3 regions of the Streptomyces sp. NPDC039424 genome follow, and region 3 is predicted to be linked to each of the others. Evidence: predicted binding sites of a transcription regulator. Region 3 holds the regulator's gene; each other region holds the start of a gene.
The links. Region 3 encodes HrcA, which represses chaperone genes, less so after heat shock. Its sites were predicted from a motif close to TTNGCACTCNGNNNNNCNGAGTGCNAA; they were not measured.
Positions count from the first base shown of each region.

Region 1 (6,375 bases), on a different contig from region 3:
TGAAGTCGTACCTCAACGGCCTCGACCCGCGCGACACGTACATGATCCCGGTCGGCGGCTCGGCGAAGTACGCGCTGACGCACACGTCGTTCTCCCACTGGCCGTCGAAGTACACCTACTACCCGATCACGGCGAGCACCAACGAGGGCACCGCCGCGGCCCTCGCACGCTTCTGGTGGGGCGGTCCGAGCAATGCCGCCCTGGCCGACGTGGACAGCTGGCGCGGCGGCACCTCGGCCGCCGCGGCGATGAACGTCTTCGCCCCGCTGCTGTGGACCGACAGCGACACCCTCTCCTCCGACACCAAGTCGTACCTGGTCAAGGAGGCCGCGAACGTCAACGGTCTGGCCGTCTTCGGCGGCACCGGCTCGGTGTCGGCCACGGCGCTGGACTCGGCGGGCACGGCGATCAGCGCGAGCAGCGGCCAGTGGACGTACACGCCGTACTACAACGGCCTGGCGCCCGCCGCGAGTTCGTACGCGACGCGGCCCGCGTCCGGTGCCGCGGCCCCGAAGGGCCCGGCGGCCACGGAGCCGGACCTGTCCGCGCTGCGGGCCACGGCCACGCAGTAGGCGCTCAGCCGTTCGCGGGTGCCCCGAGCAGCATCGTCGGGGCACCCGCGACGCGTGTGAGGAACACGGTCGCCGAGTTGGGCCCCTGCGGCTTGACCTTGCGCCGCAACTCCTCCGGCTCCACCGCCGACCCCCGCTTCTTCACGGTCAGGATCCCGACCTCCCGCTCCCGCAGCAGCGCCTTCAACCTCTTCACGTTGAAGGGGAGTCGGTCGGTGATCTCGTACGCGGTCGCGTACGGCGTCGGCCGCAGCCCGTCCGCCGTGATGTACGCGATGGTCTCGTCGACGAGCCCGCCGTCGAGCGACTCGGCGACCTCGGCGACCAGATGCGCCCGGATGACGGCGCCGTCGGGTTCGTACAAGTACCGTCCGACGGCGCGTACTCCGGGATCGGGGAGCCCTCGGCCCTGAAGAGACCGCGGCCCCGGCAGCAGCGTGGCCCGTACGGCGCCCGGCCGGGCCCCGGTCCCGAACCACAGCACGGCCTCTTTCACATCGCCGGCGTCGGAGATCCACTCGGCCTCGGCCTCGTCCGGGATCGCCTCGTGGGGAATACCGGGCGCGATCTTCAACGCGGCGCACCGGGCCCCGGTCGCCGCTCCCACCGCCCACGACAACGGCGGCGAGTACGCCTCCGGATCGAAGATCCGGCCCCGCCCGCCTCGCCTGGCGGGGTCCACGAACACGGCGTCGTACGAGGAGGTGTCCACCTCCGTCACGTCCGCCTCCCGCACCTCGATCAGCTCGCCCAGCCCCAGCTCCTCCGCGTTGGCCCGCGCCACCGCCGCCGTCAGCGGGTCGCGGTCGACGGCGAGGACGCGGATCCCGGCGCGGGCGAGGGCGATCGCGTCGCCGCCGATCCCGCAGCACAGATCGGCCACGGACGTCACCCCCAGGTCCTTCAGCCGCCCCGCCCGGTACGTGGCCACGCTGGTCCGCGTCGACTGCTCGACCCCGTGGGGTGTGAAGAACATCCGTTCCGCGTCCTCGGCCCCGAACTTCGCCGCCGCCCGCTGCCGCAGCCGGGCCTGGCCGAGGGCGGCCGAGACCAGGTCGGCGGGGTGGTCGCGGCGCAGCCGGGTGGCGACGGCGAGTTCGTCGGCCGGGGCGGTGCCGCGAACCGCGTCGAGCAGGGCGCGGCCCTCGGGGGTGAGCAGGGAGTGGAAGGGGAGCTGGTCGTTCACCGGCTCATTGTGGGCCAGTCGGTGGATGGTTCGCCTCCGGTGGCGGTGTCGGGCCCGGTCGGGTCCGGGGCTCTGCGAGGATCCGGCACCATGCGAGTAGTAGTACAAAATGACAAAAATGGTGCGCGCTGGAGAAGAGCGGCCGTCCGGGGCGGCCTCGCCTCACTCGCCGTGACCGCCCTCGTCTCCGGCTGTACGGTGCCGGGCCCGGAGCCGGGCGCCCGGCCCGCCCCGGGCCAGCAGCACCAGCGGACCCCAGCCGAGGCCCTGGACAACTACGCCTCCCGGCTGGGCGCCTCCCGCGCCGCCCTGGTCGCCGCCGCCCGGCGCTGGGGCCTGGAGAGCGTGCCGCTCACACCCCCGGCGCCGCCCGCCCACAAGCCGAGGATCACCCCCCGCGACGGGTTCGAGGTCGACGGGCAGGAGGAACTGCGTCTGCCCCCGGTCTTCACCACGATCCCGACCAAACAGAAGGTCGTCTTCCTCACCATCGACGACGGCGCCGAGAAGGACCCGGCCTTCCTGCGCATGATGAGCGACCTGAAGATCCCGTACACCGCCTTCCTCAGCAACTACCTGGTGAAGGACGACTACGGCTACTTCCGAAGGATGCAGGCCAAGGGCGTCACCCTCAACAACCACACCCTGACCCACCCCTACCTGCCGGGTCTGTCCTACGAGGAGCAGAAGGACGAGATCTGCGGCATGCAGCGGGTCATGCGCGAGCAGTTCGGCAAGCGCCCGTCCGTCTTCCGCCCGCCCTACGGCAACTACAACGGGGACACCCTGCGGGCCGCGAAGTCCTGCGGCATCGCATACGCGCCGATCTGGAACGAGGAGGTCTTCGTCGACCACTGGGAGTACCGGGAGGACGACCAGAGGCTGCGCCCCGGCGACATCGTGCTCTCCCACTTCCGGGGACGGGACGACTGGCAGGGCACGATGCCCGACATGGTCCGCCGGTTCCTGAACAAGATCACCCGCGAGGGATACGCGGTGGCCCGCCTGGAGGACTACCTGTGAGGCGGCGGGGGCGGCCACGCCGGGCCCTGACCGCCGCCGCACTCACCGGGACCGCGCTCCTCCTCACCGGCTGCGCCCAGTCCGTCGACCCCATCGAACGCCTGGGCGAGAAGGCGGCCCAGCGGGTACGGCACCAGGCGCCCGCCCGTGACATGGCCTACCGCCACTGGGGCCTGCGGGCCCCGCTCGCCCCGGCCCCGAAACCCCCGGCCCGCCTCCCGGCCCGCCGCCGGGCACCCCGTGCGGAGGGGCCGCCCCTGCCCCCCGTCGTGGACCGCGTGGCCACCCGCGACAAGGTCGTCTTCCTCACCTACGACGACGGCGCCGAGAAGGACCCCCGCTTCGTCGACATGGTCCGCGAACTGCGCCTCCCGGTCAGCATGTTCCTCACCGACAGCGTCGCCGGCCCCGGCTACGGCCACTTCGCCCGCCTCCGGTCCGCCGGCGCCGGCGTCCACAACCACACCCTCGACCACCCCGCCATGGCCGGACTGCCCTACGCCGGCCAACGCGCCGAGATCTGCGGCCAGCAGGAGAGGCTCAGGTCCCGCTTCGGCGTGCGCCCCCGCCTCTTCCGCCCGCCCTACGGCACGTACGACACCACCACGCTGCGCGCCGCCGCCGACTGCGGGGTCTCGGCGGTCGTCCTGTGGCGGGTGTCCATGACGGCCGACGACCTCACCTACACCGAGGGCGACCACCACCTCCGCCCCGGCGACATCATCCAGGTGGGCGCCGACGAGTCCACCGGCCCCACCCTGAAGGAACGCACGGCCCGCCTCCTGCGCAGGGTTCAGGCCCAGGGGCTGACGGTGGGCCGTCTGGAGGACTACCTCTGAGGGCACTTCGCAAGCGCCGGTCCGCATCGGCCGGCACCCCGCGCACGTCGCACACACGCACGACAAAACCACCATTACCGCGGACGCGCCGCACGGCAATTGGCACTCCGCTTGACCGAGTGCTAATCGCGGTCATAGTCTCGGGTCTGGCACTCCCCCCTGGAGAGTGCCAACAAAGCGACGGGCAGGTCCGGCACCCGCGACGACGGATCGACCTGGTCGCCACCTCAGACAGTTAACCCCGTGAGATCTCCGAAGGGGGAGGTCGGATCGTGACGACCGCCAGCTCCAAGGTTGCCATCAAGCCGCTCGAGGACCGCATCGTGGTCCAGCCGCTGGACGCCGAGCAGACCACGGCCTCTGGCCTGGTCATCCCGGACACCGCCAAGGAGAAGCCCCAGGAGGGCGTCGTCCTGGCCGTGGGCCCGGGCCGCTTCGAGGACGGTAACCGTCTTCCGCTCGACGTCTCCGTCGGCGACGTCGTGCTGTACAGCAAGTACGGCGGCACCGAGGTGAAGTACAACGGCGAGGAGTACCTCGTCCTCTCGGCTCGCGACGTGCTCGCGATCATCGAGAAGTAGTTCACCCGAAGCATCTGCTGTAGAGCTGCGCCCCTGGCCCCCGCGACCAATAACAAGCCGGGCGCCCGGGGCGCAGTCTCTTTTTCACCTAGATTTCCGAGAGGGCTCCCGCTGCCATGGCGAAGATCCTGAAGTTCGACGAGGACGCCCGTCGCGCCCTCGAGCGCGGCGTCAACAAGCTCGCCGACACGGTCAAGGTGACGATCGGCCCCAAGGGCCGCAACGTCGTCATCGACAAGAAGTTCGGTGCTCCGACCATCACCAACGACGGCGTCACCATCGCCCGCGAGGTCGAGGTCGAGGACCCGTACGAGAACCTCGGTGCCCAGCTGGTGAAGGAGGTGGCGACCAAGACCAACGACATCGCGGGTGACGGTACGACCACCGCCACCGTGCTCGCTCAGGCGCTGGTACGCGAGGGCCTGAAGAACGTCGCCGCCGGTGCCTCCCCGGCCGCCCTGAAGAAGGGCATCGACGCCGCGGTCAAGGCCGTCTCCGACGACCTGCTCGCCTCGGCCCGGCCGATCGACGAGAAGTCCGACATCGCCGCCGTCGCCGCGCTGTCCGCCCAGGACCAGCAGGTCGGCGAGCTCATCGCCGAGGCGATGGACAAGGTCGGCAAGGACGGTGTCATCACCGTCGAGGAGTCCAACACCTTCGGTCTGGAGCTGGACTTCACCGAGGGCATGGCCTTCGACAAGGGCTACCTGTCGCCGTACTTCGTGACGGACCAGGAGCGCATGGAGGCCGTCCTGGAGGACCCCTACATCCTCATCAACCAGGGCAAGATCGCCTCGATCGCCGAGCTGCTCCCGCTGCTCGAGAAGATCATCCAGGCGAACTCCTCCCGGCCGCTGCTGATCATCGCCGAGGACGTCGAGGGCGAGGCCCTGTCGACCCTGGTCGTCAACAAGATCCGCGGCACCTTCAACGCCGTCGCCGTCAAGGCCCCCGGTTTCGGCGACCGCCGCAAGGCGATGCTGCAGGACATGGCGGTCCTCACCGGCGCCACCGTCATCTCCGAGGAGGTCGGCCTCAAGCTCGACCAGGTCGGCCTGGACGTGCTCGGCTCCGCCCGCCGCATCACCGTCACCAAGGACGACACCACGATCGTCGACGGCGCCGGCAACAAGGAAGACGTGACGGGCCGCGTCGCCCAGATCAAGGCCGAGATCGAGAACACCGACTCCGACTGGGACCGCGAGAAGCTCCAGGAGCGCCTCGCGAAGCTGGCCGGCGGCGTGTGCGTGATCAAGGTCGGCGCCGCCACCGAGGTGGAGCTGAAGGAGAAGAAGCACCGTCTGGAGGACGCCATCTCCGCGACCCGCGCCGCGGTCGAGGAGGGCATCGTCTCCGGTGGTGGCTCCGCTCTGGTCCACGCCGTCAAGGTCCTCGAGGGCAACCTCGACAAGACCGGCGACGAGGCCACCGGTGTGTCGGTCGTCCGCAAGGCCGCCGTCGAGCCGCTGCGCTGGATCGCCGAGAACGCCGGCCTCGAGGGCTACGTCATCGTCTCCAAGGTGGCCGAGCTCGAGAAGGGCAACGGCTACAACGCCGCCACCGGCGAGTACGGCGACCTGGTCAAGGCCGGCGTCATCGACCCGGTGAAGGTCACCCGCTCCGCCCTGGAGAACGCCGCCTCCATCGCCTCCCTCCTCCTCACGACCGAGACCCTGGTCGTCGAGAAGAAGGAAGAGGAGGAGCCGGCCGCCGGTGGCCACGGCCACGGCCACGCCCACTGACGTACGTCGGTAAGCGCTGAGTGAAGGCCCGGCACCTCTGAGGGGGTGCCGGGTTTTCGCGTCCCTGTGGAACATCTGTGCGCCAGGATGGGCGCATGATGCGTACCGCGCGAGTCCTGCCGCTGTTGCTCCTCCTCCCCGCGCTGCTCACCGGCTGCGGCACCGAGAAGGCGGCCACCGGAGCCGGGGACTCCCCGTCTCCCACCCCCGACACGTCCGAACTCGACGCCCGCGTCCGGGCGTTGGGGGTCGCGCCCGAACTCGTCTATGTCACCGAGGTGTCCGGCTTCACGCCCGCCCAGCAGTCCGTCGGCGTGAACGGGGACGACGGCTTCTCCGTCTCCTACTGGTCGAAGGACGGCGGCATCCTCCACCTCTACGTCGACCGGGGCGCGGTGACCACCGCCGCCTGCCCGAAGCAGGAGGAGTGCG
Region 1 covers NZ_JBVKAI010000002.1:605,770-612,144, reverse strand. Annotated here, with positions in the region: gene ACZ7L0_RS07620 (cell wall-binding repeat-containing protein) at 1-572, shown strand, start outside; gene ACZ7L0_RS07615 (class I SAM-dependent methyltransferase) at 577-1,758, opposite strand; gene ACZ7L0_RS07610 (polysaccharide deacetylase family protein) at 1,849-2,781, shown strand; gene ACZ7L0_RS07605 (polysaccharide deacetylase family protein) at 2,778-3,620, shown strand; gene groES (co-chaperone GroES) at 3,893-4,201, shown strand; gene groL (chaperonin GroEL) at 4,318-5,943, shown strand; gene ACZ7L0_RS07590 (membrane lipoprotein) at 6,039-6,375, shown strand, end outside.
Region 1: groES (co-chaperone GroES) is a predicted target of HrcA. The motif match lies at 3,720-3,746, and genes of this name have one in related genera.

Region 2 (6,375 bases), on a different contig from region 3:
GCCCGTGCGCTGCTTGGCGGCCAGGAGCCGGTGGAGCGGGCGATCGGTCACGGACCAGGAGCGGGTGCTCAGCCAGCGCTCGACTTCTTCCAGCACAGTCTGCGGCTCCTCACTGTTGTCTCGCGGTTCGGACGACTATCTCAACTGTCCTGGCCTTCGGTTACAGTCTTGAACAACGCGGATGACCATCGCATGTCCGAGGTCGTCGTCGTTCACAACCGCATACCGCTCATCCAGAGGGGCAGAGGGACACGGCCCGATGAAGCCCCGGCAACCCTCCAGTCGGTTCTCGTAGATCGTTTCCGATCGCTTTCGATCGTTTCCGCGAGGCTCCCGGCTAGGGAAGGTGCCAAATCCGTCTCACGGCGAGATGCGTCGTGAGGAAGATGAGGAGAAAGGGCCTCGCCTCACATGGCTGTGCAGACTGTTGCAAGCACCACCGACTCCACCGTAGACCTCGGCCCCGCCGCGGCGCTGAGCTGCCGTGAGTGCGGCCACCGGGTACCGCTCGGACCGGTCTTCGCCTGCGAGGAGTGTTTCGGCCCGCTGGAGATCGCCTACGACTTCTCGGCGTACGACACCGAGGAGCTCCGGGCACGGATCGAGGCGGGACCCGCGAACATCTGGCGCTACGCACCCCTGCTGCCCGTCCCGGCGGACGTGGCGACCAAGCCCAACATCAACCCCGGCTGGACCCAGCTCGTCCAGGCCGACAACCTCGCGCGTGAACTCGGCATCAACGCGTCGCGGTTGTATGTGAAGGACGACTCCGGCAACCCCACGCACTCCTTCAAGGACCGTGTGGTGGCACAGGCACTGGAGGCGGCGCGCGCCTTCGGTTTCACCACCCTCTCCTGCTCCTCCACCGGCAACCTGGCCGGTGCGGTGGGTGCCGCGGCGGCCCGGGCCGGCTTCCGCTCCTGCGTGTTCATCCCGCACGACCTGGAGCAGGGCAAGGTCGTCATGGCCGCGGTCTACGGCGGCGAGCTCGTCGGCATCGAGGGCAACTACGACGACGTGAACCGCTTCTGCTCCGAGCTGATCGGCGACCCGGCGGGCGAGGGCTGGGGCTTCGTCAACGTCAACCTGCGGCCGTACTACGCGGAAGGGTCCAAGACCCTGGCGTACGAAATCTGCGAGCAGCTCGGCTGGCGGCTGCCCGACCAGATCGTCGTCCCGATCGCCTCCGGCTCGCAGCTCACCAAGATCGACAAGGGTCTGCAGGAGCTGATCAAGCTCGGGCTGGTCGAGGACCGGCCGTACAAGATCTTCGGCGCCCAGGCCGAGGGCTGCTCCCCGGTGTCGACCGCCTTCAAGGCGGGCCACGACGTCGTACGGCCGCAGAAGCCGAACACCATCGCCAAGTCGCTGGCGATCGGCAACCCGGCCGACGGCCCGTACGTCCTCGACATCGCGCGCCGCACCGGCGGTGCGGTGGAGGACGTGACCGACGAGCAGGTGGTGGACGCCATCAAGCTGCTGGCCCGCACCGAGGGCATCTTCGCGGAGACCGCGGGTGGCGTGACCGTGGGCGTCACGCGCAAGCTGATCGAGAACGGTGTCCTCGACCCCACCAAGACGACGGTCGTCCTCAACACGGGCGACGGCCTCAAGACCCTGGACGCGGTGGCCGGCACCGGCCTGACCGCTACGATCCGCCCGAACCTCGACTCCTTCCGAGAGGCTGGCCTCGCATGAGCGTGACCGTCCGCATCCCCACCATCCTGCGCACCTACACCGGCGGTCGGGCCGAGGTCCAGGCCGACGGCGCGACCCTCGCCGAGGTCATCGCCGACCTGGAGAAGAACCACACGGGTATCGCCGCGCGTGTCCTGGACGACCAGGGCAAGCTGCGCCGGTTCGTCAACGTGTACGTCAACGACGACGACGTGCGCTTCGAGCAGGGACTGGAGACGGTGACCCCGGACGGCGCGGGTGTGTCGATCATTCCGGCCGTCGCCGGCGGCTGATTGAAGATTGATCAATTACCGTCGGTAACGCCAGTTACCGAGAGTTCATCGAATTGCCCCCTCCGTGAGAGAAACGGAGGGGGCAATTCAGTGTGATTGAGCGCGGTACAGTTGGGGAACCCGCTCCTGATCTCCGGGTCGGTGACCCTGGATTCATGCCGCGCGCCCGACAAGATGTAGCCAAAGTGTGCGGGTCTTTTGCGCCTTTTGAGGCTTTTGTGTAGCCCGACTTGCCCTGAATTCAGCCGAATTTTTGGCAGATTCCCGACCGGGCCCGTCCGGATTTCTCGTCCGATTGACCTGTTGCAGACGGCAGTTGGACAGATACATTCAGCCGCGGTCGACGCGTTCCGGCGCACGCCCCCAATCCATGGGGGGTGAGGTCTGACCCGGATCCGCGAAGTGTGGATCTGTGCAAGGGCCAGTAATAGGGGAGTTAGGCATGGCTCAGGGCACCGTCAAGTGGTTCAACGCGGAGAAGGGGTACGGCTTCATCGCGGTCGACGGTGGTGCGGACGTCTTCGTCCACTACAGCGCGATTCAGATGGACGGCTACCGCACCCTGGAAGAGGGCCAGCGGGTCGAGTTCGAGATCTCGCAGGGCCAGAAGGGTCCGCAGGCCGACATGGTTCGCGTCACCGCCTGAACGTTAATACAAGTGAAGGGCTCGTGCCTCTCGGGGTGCGGGCCCTTCGCCCTGTCCGGGCGGGGGCGCACCCCTGTTCGCGCGCGGCGGAGCGCCCCGCCCAAACCCTGGTAGCCGCTTGCACTCGACCATGCCGAGTGCTAATCATTGGCGTTAGCACTCTGAAGGTGAGAGTGACAGCGAAGGACCGGGTCGGTGAGGCCCGCAGGCCAAGTGGGGCAAGGAACCACGGGGTCCGCGAGCCGTCCGTCGCGGGCGCGGGCGCGGTCCGAAGGAATCACCCCCAGTCCTGGAGGGACCACTTCACATGGCCAAGATCATCGCGTTCGACGAGGAGGCGCGGCGCGGCCTCGAGCGCGGCATGAACCAGCTCGCGGACGCCGTCAAGGTGACGCTCGGCCCCAAGGGCCGCAACGTCGTCCTCGAGAAGAAGTGGGGCGCCCCCACGATCACCAACGATGGTGTCTCCATCGCCAAGGAGATCGAGCTCGAGGACCCGTACGAGAAGATCGGCGCCGAGCTGGTCAAGGAAGTCGCCAAGAAGACGGACGACGTCGCCGGTGACGGTACGACCACGGCGACCGTCCTGGCCCAGGCGCTGGTCCGCGAGGGCCTGCGCAACGTGGCCGCCGGTGCCAACCCGATGGCCCTGAAGCGCGGTATCGAGAAGGCCGTCGAGGCCGTCTCCGCCGCCCTGCTGGAGCAGGCGAAGGACGTCGAGACCAAGGAGCAGATCGCCTCCACGGCCTCCATCTCCGCCGCCGACACCCAGATCGGCGAGCTCATCGCCGAGGCCATGGACAAGGTCGGCAAGGAAGGCGTCATCACCGTCGAGGAGTCCCAGACCTTCGGTCTGGAGCTGGAGCTCACCGAGGGTATGCGCTTCGACAAGGGCTACATCTCGGCGTACTTCGCCACCGACATGGAGCGTATGGAGGCCGTCCTCGACGACCCGTACATCCTGATCGCCAACTCCAAGATCTCCTCGGTCAAGGACCTGCTCCCGCTGCTGGAGAAGGTCATGCAGTCGGGCAAGCCGCTGCTGATCATCGCCGAGGACGTCGAGGGCGAGGCCCTGTCGACCCTGGTCGTCAACAAGATCCGCGGCACCTTCAAGTCCGTGGCCGTCAAGGCCCCGGGCTTCGGTGACCGCCGCAAGGCCATGCTCGGCGACATCGCCATCCTCACGGGCGGCGAGGTCATCTCCGAGGAGGTCGGCCTCAAGCTGGAGAACGCGACCCTGGACCTCCTGGGCCGCGCCCGCAAGGTCGTCATCACCAAGGACGAGACCACCATCGTCGACGGCTCCGGCTCCGCCGACCAGGTCGCCGGCCGGGTCAACCAGATCCGCGCCGAGATCGAGAACAGCGACTCGGACTACGACCGCGAGAAGCTGCAGGAGCGCCTGGCGAAGCTCGCCGGCGGTGTCGCGGTCATCAAGGCCGGTGCCGCCACCGAGGTGGAGCTCAAGGAGCGCAAGCACCGCATCGAGGACGCCGTCCGCAACGCCAAGGCGGCCGTCGAGGAGGGCATCGTCGCCGGTGGTGGCGTGGCCCTCATCCAGGCCACCGCCGTCTTCGAGAAGCTGGAGCTCGAGGGTGACGAGGCGACCGGCGCCCAGGCCGTGAAGCTCGCGCTCGAGGCCCCGCTGAAGCAGATCGCCGTCAACGCCGGCCTCGAGGGCGGTGTCGTGGTGGAGAAGGTGCGCAACCTGACCCCGGGCCACGGCCTGAACGCCGCGACCGGTGAGTACGTCGACCTGGTCAAGGAAGGCATCATCGACCCGGCGAAGGTGACCCGTTCCGCGCTGCAGAACGCCGCCTCCATCGCCGCGCTGTTCCTCACCACCGAGGCCGTCATCGCCGACAAGCCGGAGAAGGCCGCCGCGCCCGCCGGTGGCGGCATGCCGGGCGGTGACATGGACTTCTGATCCTCACCGGGATCACGAGTTCATCGCTGTACGAGACCGAGGGCGGCACTCCCTGGAGACAGGGGGTGCCGCCCTCGGGCGTGTCCGGGATCACAGCGCGGCCGGAATGCCGCGCCGGACGAGTCGGTTTTACTGCATGCGTATGCACATACCGACTGGTCAACCCTGAGGAGCCCCCACGTGACCGTCACCGCCACCGAGTCCGCCGCCCGCGCGGCGCTGATCCTGTCCCGGCCGACGACGATCAACGGCCTGACCGTCCCGAACCGCATCGCGATGGCGCCGATGACCCGTAAGTTCTCCCCGGGCGGCATCCCCGGCGAGGACGTGCTGTCGTACTACGCCCGTCGCGCCGCCGCCGGTGTGGGCCTGATCGTCACCGAGGGGACGTACGTCGGCCACGAGTCGGCGGGTCAGAGCGGCCGAGTCCCCCGCTTCCACGGCGAGGAGCAGCTCGCGGGCTGGCAGAAGGTGGCCGGGGCGGTGCACGAGGCGGGCGGCACCATCGTCCCGCAGCTCTGGCACATCGGCACGGTCCGCAACCAGGGTGAGCTGCCCTACCCGGACGCCCCCTCCGTCGGCCCCTCCGGCCTGCGCATCAACGGCACCGCCGACGCCAAGACGATGACCCGGCAGGACCTGGACGACGTCATCGGAGCGTTCGCCGAGGCCGCCGCCGACGCCGAGCGTATCGGCTTCGACGGCGTCGAGATCCACGGCGCCCACGGCTACCTCATCGACCAGTTCCTCTGGGCCGGCACCAACCGCCGCACCGACGCCTACGGCGGCGACCCCGTGGCCCGTACCCGGTTCGCCGCCGAGATCGTCGCCGCGGTCCGCGAGAAGGTCTCGCCGGAGTTCCCCATCCTGTTCCGCTACTCGCAGTGGAAGCAGGAGGCCTACGACGCCCGGCTCGCCGAGACCCCCGAGGAGCTGGAGGCCATCCTCACCCCGCTCGCCGCGGCCGGTGTCGACGCCTTCCACGCCTCCACCCGCCGCTACTGGTTCCCCGAGTTCGACGGCTCCGACCTCAACCTCGCCGGCTGGACGAAGAAGCTGACCGGCAAGCCCGCCATCAGCGTCGGCTCGATCGGCCTCGACGGCGACTTCATCAACGCCTTCCAGGGTGAGGGCTCCCCGGTCAAGGGCCTCGACGACCTCCTCGACCGCCTCGAAGCCGACGAGTTCGACCTGGTCGCCGTCGGCCGCGCCCTGCTCCAGGACCCCGAGTGGGCGGCGAAGGTCCTCGCCGGCCGCTTCGACGAGCTGAAGCCGTACGACGCCGCCGCGCTGAAGACGCTGAGCTGACGACGGAGGGCTGACACGCGGAACGGAGCCAGGGCCGGGACATTGGCCCTGGATCCGCTGCCAACCCCCCGTTACGGTGCGGGAGATGAGGATCCTTCACCTTTCCGACACCCACATCGAGCGCACCGCCACCCCCGACGCGCAGGGCGCGCTCGCCACCGAGTCCCTGCGCCTGATGCTCACCGAACTGCGCCACCAGCGGAACATCGACGCGATCGTCGTCAGCGGCGACCTCGCCGACGACGGAGCGGTGGAGGCGTACCGGACCGTACGGGAGCTGGTGGGGGAGTTCGCCCGTGTCCGGCAGGCGCCGGTCTTCTACAGCACCGGCAACCACGACGAGCGCGAGGCGTTCGGCAAGGTGCTGGGCAGCGGGCATCTGGCGGCGGACGGCACCGACCGGGCGGAGACCGTCCTTCAGTCGGCCGAGCGGGAACGGGCGGCCGTGAGCACCGTCGGCGGCCACCGCTTCGTCACGCTGGACTCCCTCGTACCCGGCAAGGTGTACGGCCGCCTCGGCA
Region 2 covers NZ_JBVKAI010000018.1:42,209-48,583, forward strand. Annotated here, with positions in the region: gene ACZ7L0_RS33475 (glucosyl-3-phosphoglycerate synthase) at 1-96, opposite strand, end outside; SAM riboswitch class I at 227-393, shown strand; gene thrC (threonine synthase) at 412-1,698, shown strand; gene ACZ7L0_RS33485 (MoaD/ThiS family protein) at 1,695-1,970, shown strand; gene ACZ7L0_RS33490 (cold-shock protein) at 2,413-2,616, shown strand; gene groL (chaperonin GroEL) at 2,924-4,546, shown strand; gene ACZ7L0_RS33500 (NADH:flavin oxidoreductase) at 4,727-5,854, shown strand; gene ACZ7L0_RS33505 (metallophosphoesterase family protein) at 5,940-6,375, shown strand, end outside.
Region 2: groL (chaperonin GroEL) is a predicted target of HrcA. The motif match lies at 2,734-2,760, and genes of this name have one in related genera.

Region 3 (6,375 bases):
CGTGCCGCTTTCCCTGCTGAAGGAGGAGGGGCTGGCCGCGTCCCGGCGGGCCCTGTCGGACGGGCTGCTGGAGCCGGGGCCGTACGAGGAGGGGCGGGCGGTGCTCACCCTGCGGGGGCGGCTGCTGGCGGATGCCGTGGTCCGGGACCTGGTGGACTGATCAGGGACGTCAGGCCGCACCGCCGGCCGTGACGAAGTCGATCAGCTCCTCCACCCGCCCCAGCAACTCCGGCTCCAGGTCCTTGTAGGACCGCACCCGCGACAGAATCCCCTGCCAGGCGGCCCCCGTGTTCTCCGGCCACCCCAGCGCCCGGCACACCCCCGTCTTCCAGTCCTGGCCGCGCGGGATCCTGGGCCAGGCCTCGATCCCGAGGGACGACGGCTTCACCGCCTCCCAGATGTCGATGTACGGGTGACCGACGACCAGGGCGTGCTCGCTGGTCACCGACTCCGCGATGCGCCACTCCTTCGTGCCCGGCACCAGGTGGTCCACGAGCACCCCCAGACGGGCGTCCGGCCCCGGCGCGAACTCGGCCACGACGGCCGGCAGGTCGTCCACGCCCTCCAGGTACTCCACGACCACGCCCTCGACGCGCAGGTCGTCGCCCCAGACCCGCTCGACCAGTTCCGCGTCGTGCCGCCCCTCGACGTAGATGCGCCCGGCGCGGGCCACGCGGGCGCGTGCGCCGGGTACGGCGACCGAACCGGAGGCGGTACGGGTGGGACGCACCGGACCGGAAGAGGGCTTCACGAGCGTCACGACGCGGCCCTCCAGCAGGAACCCGCGCGGCTCCAGCGGGAAGACCCGGTGCTTGCCGAAGCGGTCCTCCAGGGTCACCGTGCCCGCCTCGCAGCGGATCACCGCGCCGCAGAAGCCGGTGCCCGGCTCCTCGACCACCAGGCCGGGCTCCGCCGGGACCTCCGGCACGGGCTGGGGCTTCTTCCACGGAGGGGTCAGGTCGGCGGAGTACTGGCGCATTCGGACGACGATAGGAGAAGCGCTCGCCGAGGGCTCACGACACGCCGAACCGGGCTGCCAGGGCGTCGCGTTGCGCCCGGACGAAGGCCGCGCCGACCACCGCTCCGTGACCGGGCACATACAGCGCGTCCTCGCCGCCGAGGTCGAGGAGCCGGTCGAGGGCGGCGGGCCAGTGGGACGGTACGGCGTCGGGGCCGGCCTGGGGCTCGCCGGATTCCTCGACCAGGTCGCCGCAGAAGACCACCTCGGGGTCGCCGGGGATCAGGATCGCGAGGTCGTGGCCCGTGTGCCCGGGGCCCACGTTGGCCAGCAGCGCCTGCCGGCCGCCGCCGAGGTCCAGCGTCCACTCGCCGGAGACCAGGTGGCGGGGTGCGGGCAGCGAGTCCACCGCCTCGTCCGCCTCCGCCACGGGCAGGCCGTTGCGGACGGCGTCCAGGCGCAGCTCCTCGCGCTCGTACCCGAGCACCGTGTCCATGCCCACCGCGGCGAACAGCTCCGCGCCCGCGAAGGCCGCCGCCCCGAACACGTGGTCGAAGTGGGGGTGGGTGAGCGCGAGATGGGTCACACGGCGGCCGGCCAGCTCCTGCGCCTGCGCACGCAACCGGGCGCCTTCGGCGAGGCTCGACCCGGCGTCCACCACCAGTGCCGTGCCCTCCCCGAGGACCAGCCCCGCCGTGCAGTCCCAGCCCGGCAGCCGGCACCGCCCGATCCCGGCGGCCACCCGCTCCCATCCCAGCTCTTCCCAAGTCACCGTCATACCGCGACGCTAGCGAGGACACTGGTCCCGGGCACGGCGGCACCGGACCGGCCTTGCCCGGGGTGTACCCCACGGCCGTACACTGGGCCGGGGAATGCTGGCACTCGGACGTTCAGAGTGCCAGGACCAGGGCCGCGGGGACGACATCTGGAGGTGTGCGCGGAATGCTGAGTGAACGCAGGCTTCAGGTGTTGCGCGCCATCGTCCAGGACTATGTCGGCACCGAGGAGCCGGTCGGCTCCAAGGCGCTCACCGAGCGGCACAACCTCGGCGTCTCCCCGGCCACCGTCCGCAACGACATGGCGGCCCTGGAGGACGAGGGGTTCATCGCGCAGCCGCACACCAGCGCGGGGCGCATCCCCACCGACAAGGGCTACCGGCTCTTCGTCGACAAGCTCGCGGGCGTCAAGCCGATGACCGCCCCCGAGCGGCGGGCGATCCAGAACTTCCTCGAGGGCGCCGTCGACCTCGACGACGTCGTGGCCCGTACGGTGCGGCTGCTCGCGCAGCTGACCCGGCAGGTCGCCGTCGTGCAGTACCCCTCGCTGACCCGCTCGACCGTGCGGCACGTGGAGCTGCTCTCACTCGCCCCCGCGCGCGTGATGCTCGTGCTGATCACGGACACCGGCCGGGTCGAGCAGCGGATGGTCGACTGTCCGGCGCCGTTCGGCGAGGCGTCTTTGGCGGACCTGCGCGCACGGCTCAACAGCCGGGTCGCGGGTCGCCGGTTCGCGGATGTGCCGCGGCTGGTCGAGGACCTCCCCGAGGGCTTCGACCTGGAGGATCGCGGTACGGTCTCGACGGTGCTCTCCACCCTGCTGGAGACACTGGTCGAGGAGAACGAGGAGCGGTTGATGATCGGCGGCACCGCCAATCTCACCCGCTTCGGACATGACTTTCCCCTCACTATCCGGCCGGTGCTCGAAGCGCTGGAGGAGCAGGTCGTGCTCCTCAAGTTGCTGGGCGAGGCGAAGGATTCGGGCGTGATGGTGCGCATCGGGCACGAGAACGCCCATGAGGGACTCAACTCCACGTCCGTGGTGTCGGTCGGTTACGGTTCGGGCGGCGAGGCAGTCGCCAAGCTCGGCGTGGTCGGACCGACCCGCATGGATTACCCGGGAACGATGGGAGCGGTACGAGCGGTGGCACGGTACGTCGGACAGATCCTGGCGGAGTCGTAAGTGGCCACGGACTACTACGCCGTTCTCGGCGTGCGCCGCGACGCGTCGCAGGAAGAGATCAAGAAGGCCTTCCGGCGGCTCGCGCGCGAGCTGCACCCGGACGTCAACCCGGATCCGAAGACCCAGGAGCGGTTCAAGGAGATCAACGCCGCTTACGAGGTGTTGTCGGACCCGCAGAAGAAGCAGGTCTACGACCTCGGCGGCGACCCGCTCTCGCAGTCCGGCGGCGCCGGTGCGGGCGGCTTCGGGGCCGGTGGCTTCGGCAACTTCTCCGACATCATGGACGCCTTCTTCGGTACGGCGTCCCAGCGCGGCCCGCGCTCGCGCACCCGGCGCGGCCAGGACGCGATGATCCGCATCGACGTCGAGCTGGACGAGGCGGCCTTCGGCACGACCAAGGACATCCAGGTCGACACGGCGGTCGTCTGCAACACCTGCAGCGGCGAGGGCGCGGCGCCGGGCACCTCGGCCCAGACGTGTGACATGTGCCGTGGCCGCGGTGAGGTGTCGCAGGTCACCCGGTCCTTCCTGGGCCAGGTCATGACCTCGCGCCCGTGCCCGCAGTGCCAGGGCTTCGGCACCGTGGTGCCGACGCCGTGCCCGGAGTGCGCCGGCGACGGCCGCGTCCGCTCCCGGCGGACCCTGACCGTGAAGATCCCGGCCGGTGTCGACAACGGCACCCGCATCCAGCTCGCCGGCGAGGGCGAGGTCGGCCCGGGCGGCGGTCCGGCCGGTGACCTGTACGTCGAGATCCACGAGCTGCCCCACTCCACCTTCCAGCGGCGCGGCGACGACCTGCACTGCACGGTCACCATCCCGATGACGGCGGCGGCCCTCGGCACCAAGGTGCCGCTGGAGACGCTGGACGGCATGGAGGAGGTCGACATCCGGCCAGGCACCCAGTCCGGCCAGTCGATCCCGCTGCACGGCCGGGGCGTCACCCACCTGCGCGGCGGCGGCCGGGGCGACCTCATCGTCCACGTCGAGGTCACCACCCCGACCAAGCTCGACCCCGAACAGGAACGCCTCCTGCGCGAACTGGCCCAACTGCGCGGAGAGGAACGCCCGCAGGGTCAGTTCCAGCCTGGGCAGCAGGGGCTTTTCTCGCGGTTGAAGGACGCCTTCAACGGGCGCTGACGCGAGCTGGGATGCGGCTGCCGAGCGACCTGGCCGGGGGTCCGGGGGTTGCCCCCGGGCAGGCACAGTCAGCCTGGGCAGCAGGGGCTTTTCTCGCGGTTGAAGGACGCCTTCAACGGGCGCTGACGCCCCTCCGTAGGGGGTCTGACCGCTGACGATGCCGCTGGGATATGCCAGAGGACGGCCGGATTCGGACTTGTTCGGAGGACGTGACAACATGCCGTCATGTCCTCCGCACTGACCGATCTCTTCCCACATCCGATCGTGCAGGCCCCCATGGCGGGCGGTGTCTCCGTACCGCAGCTCGCCGCCGCCGTCTCCGAGGCCGGCGGACTCGGGTTCCTCGCCGCCGGGTACAAGACCGCCGACGGCATGTACCAGGAGATCAAGCAGCTGCGGAGCCTGACCGGCCGCCCCTTCGGCGTGAACCTCTTCATGCCGCAGCCGGAGTACGCCGAGTCCGGCGCGGTCGAGGTCTACGCCCACCAGCTGGCCGGCGAGGCCGCCTGGTACGAGACGGAGCTCGGGGACCCGGACAGCGGCCGGGACGACGGCTACGACGCCAAGCTCGCCGTGCTGCTCGACAACCCGGTGGCGGTGGTCTCCTTCCACTTCGGCGTGCCGAGCCGGGACGTACTGGACTCCCTGCGCCGTGCCGGAACCCTCACCCTGGTCACCGCGACCACCGCGGAGGAGGCCCTCGCGGTGGAGCGGGCCGGTGCAGACGCGGTCATCGTGCAGGGCGTGGAGGCCGGCGGCCACCAGGGCACCCACCGGGACATCCCGGAGGCGGACGGCACCGGCATCGGCCTCCTCTCTCTGGTCGCCCAGGTCCGCGAGACCGTCGGCATCCCGATCGTCGCCGCCGGCGGCATCATGCGCGGCAGCCAGATCGCCGCGGCCAGGGCGGCGGGCGCGAGCGCGGCCCAGCTCGGCACCGCCTTCCTCGCCACCCCCGAGTCCGGCGCGAACGCCCTGCACAAGCAGGCGCTGACCAACCCGCTGTTCGCCCGCACCGAGCTGACCCGCGCGTTCTCCGGCCGCCCGGCCCGCGGCCTGGTCAACCGCTTCATGCGCGAGCACGGCCGGTACGCCCCGGCCGCCTACCCGGAGGTCCACCACCTGACCTCGCCGCTGCGCAAGGCCGCCGCCAAGGCCGGTGACCCGCAGGGCATGGCGCTGTGGGCGGGACAGGGCCACCGGATGGCGCGGGACCTGCCCGCCGGGCAGCTGGTGGAGACGCTGGCCGCCGAGGCCGAGGCGGCGACGGCGGCCCTGTCCCAGGGCGGTGCGGCCCGATGACGGCGCCGGTGTTCGTGGTCGACTCCCTGGAGGGCGTGGGCCCCGGCTCGGTCGTCGACGTGGCGGGACCCGAGGGGCGGCACGCGGTCTCCGTACGCCGGGTGCAGCAGGGCGAGCACGTGGTGCTCACGGACGGGCAGGGCCGGGGCGCCGCCGGAGTGGTCCTCCGGACGGTCGGGAAGGACCATCTGATCGTCGAGCCGTTCGAGTTTCCGGTGGAACCCGAGCCCAGCCCCCGTATCACCGTCGTCCAGGCCCTCCCCAAGGGCGACCGCGGCGAGCTCGCCGTGGAGACGATGACCGAGACCGGTGTCGACGCGATCGTGCCCTGGGCCGCCGCCCGCTGCATCACCCAGTGGAAGGGCGAGCGCGGCCTGAAGGCGCTCGGCAAGTGGCGCGCCACCGCACGCGAGGCCGGCAAGCAGTCCCGCCGACTGCGCTTCCCGGAGGTCGCGGACGCGGCCGGCACCAGACAGGTTGCCGCACTTCTCGCCAAAGCCGACTTCGCCGCCGTCCTGCACGAGGACCGGGAGTACCCCAGCGAGCCGCTGGCCACCGCACAACTCCCCGCCCAGGGCGAGATCGTGCTGGTCGTCGGCCCCGAAGGCGGCGTCTCACCCGAGGAGTTGGCGCAGTTCGAGGAGGCGGGCGCGAAGGCGTACCGGCTCGGGCGTACCGTACTGCGTACATCGACCGCCGGGACCGCGGCCGTGGCCCTCCTGCTGGGCCGCACCGGTCGCTGGGCCTGACCGCCGGCCCCGGCTGAGGGGGGAAGACCATGGAACTCGCCCAGGTACGGCTGCTCGTAGGCGACTTCGCCGCCTGCTACCGGTTCTACGCCGACGTGCTCGGCCTGAAGCCGCAGTCCGGCGCGACCGAGGGACCGTACGAGAAGTTCAGCCCGGCCATCGGCTCCGCCGGGATCGCACTGCAGGACCGCTCGATGATGGCCCAGGTCCTGGACGAACTGGGCGACACCGCGACCGGCCACCGCTCCCTGTTGGTCCTGCGCGTCGACG
Region 3 covers NZ_JBVKAI010000004.1:548,086-554,460, forward strand. Annotated here, with positions in the region: gene hemW (radical SAM family heme chaperone HemW) at 1-160, shown strand, start outside; gene ACZ7L0_RS13725 (DUF3097 domain-containing protein) at 170-979, opposite strand; gene ACZ7L0_RS13730 (MBL fold metallo-hydrolase) at 1,014-1,736, opposite strand; gene hrcA (heat-inducible transcriptional repressor HrcA) at 1,901-2,917, shown strand; gene dnaJ (molecular chaperone DnaJ) at 2,918-4,054, shown strand; gene ACZ7L0_RS13745 (nitronate monooxygenase) at 4,280-5,356, shown strand; gene ACZ7L0_RS13750 (16S rRNA (uracil(1498)-N(3))-methyltransferase) at 5,353-6,105, shown strand; gene ACZ7L0_RS13755 (VOC family protein) at 6,135-6,375, shown strand, end outside.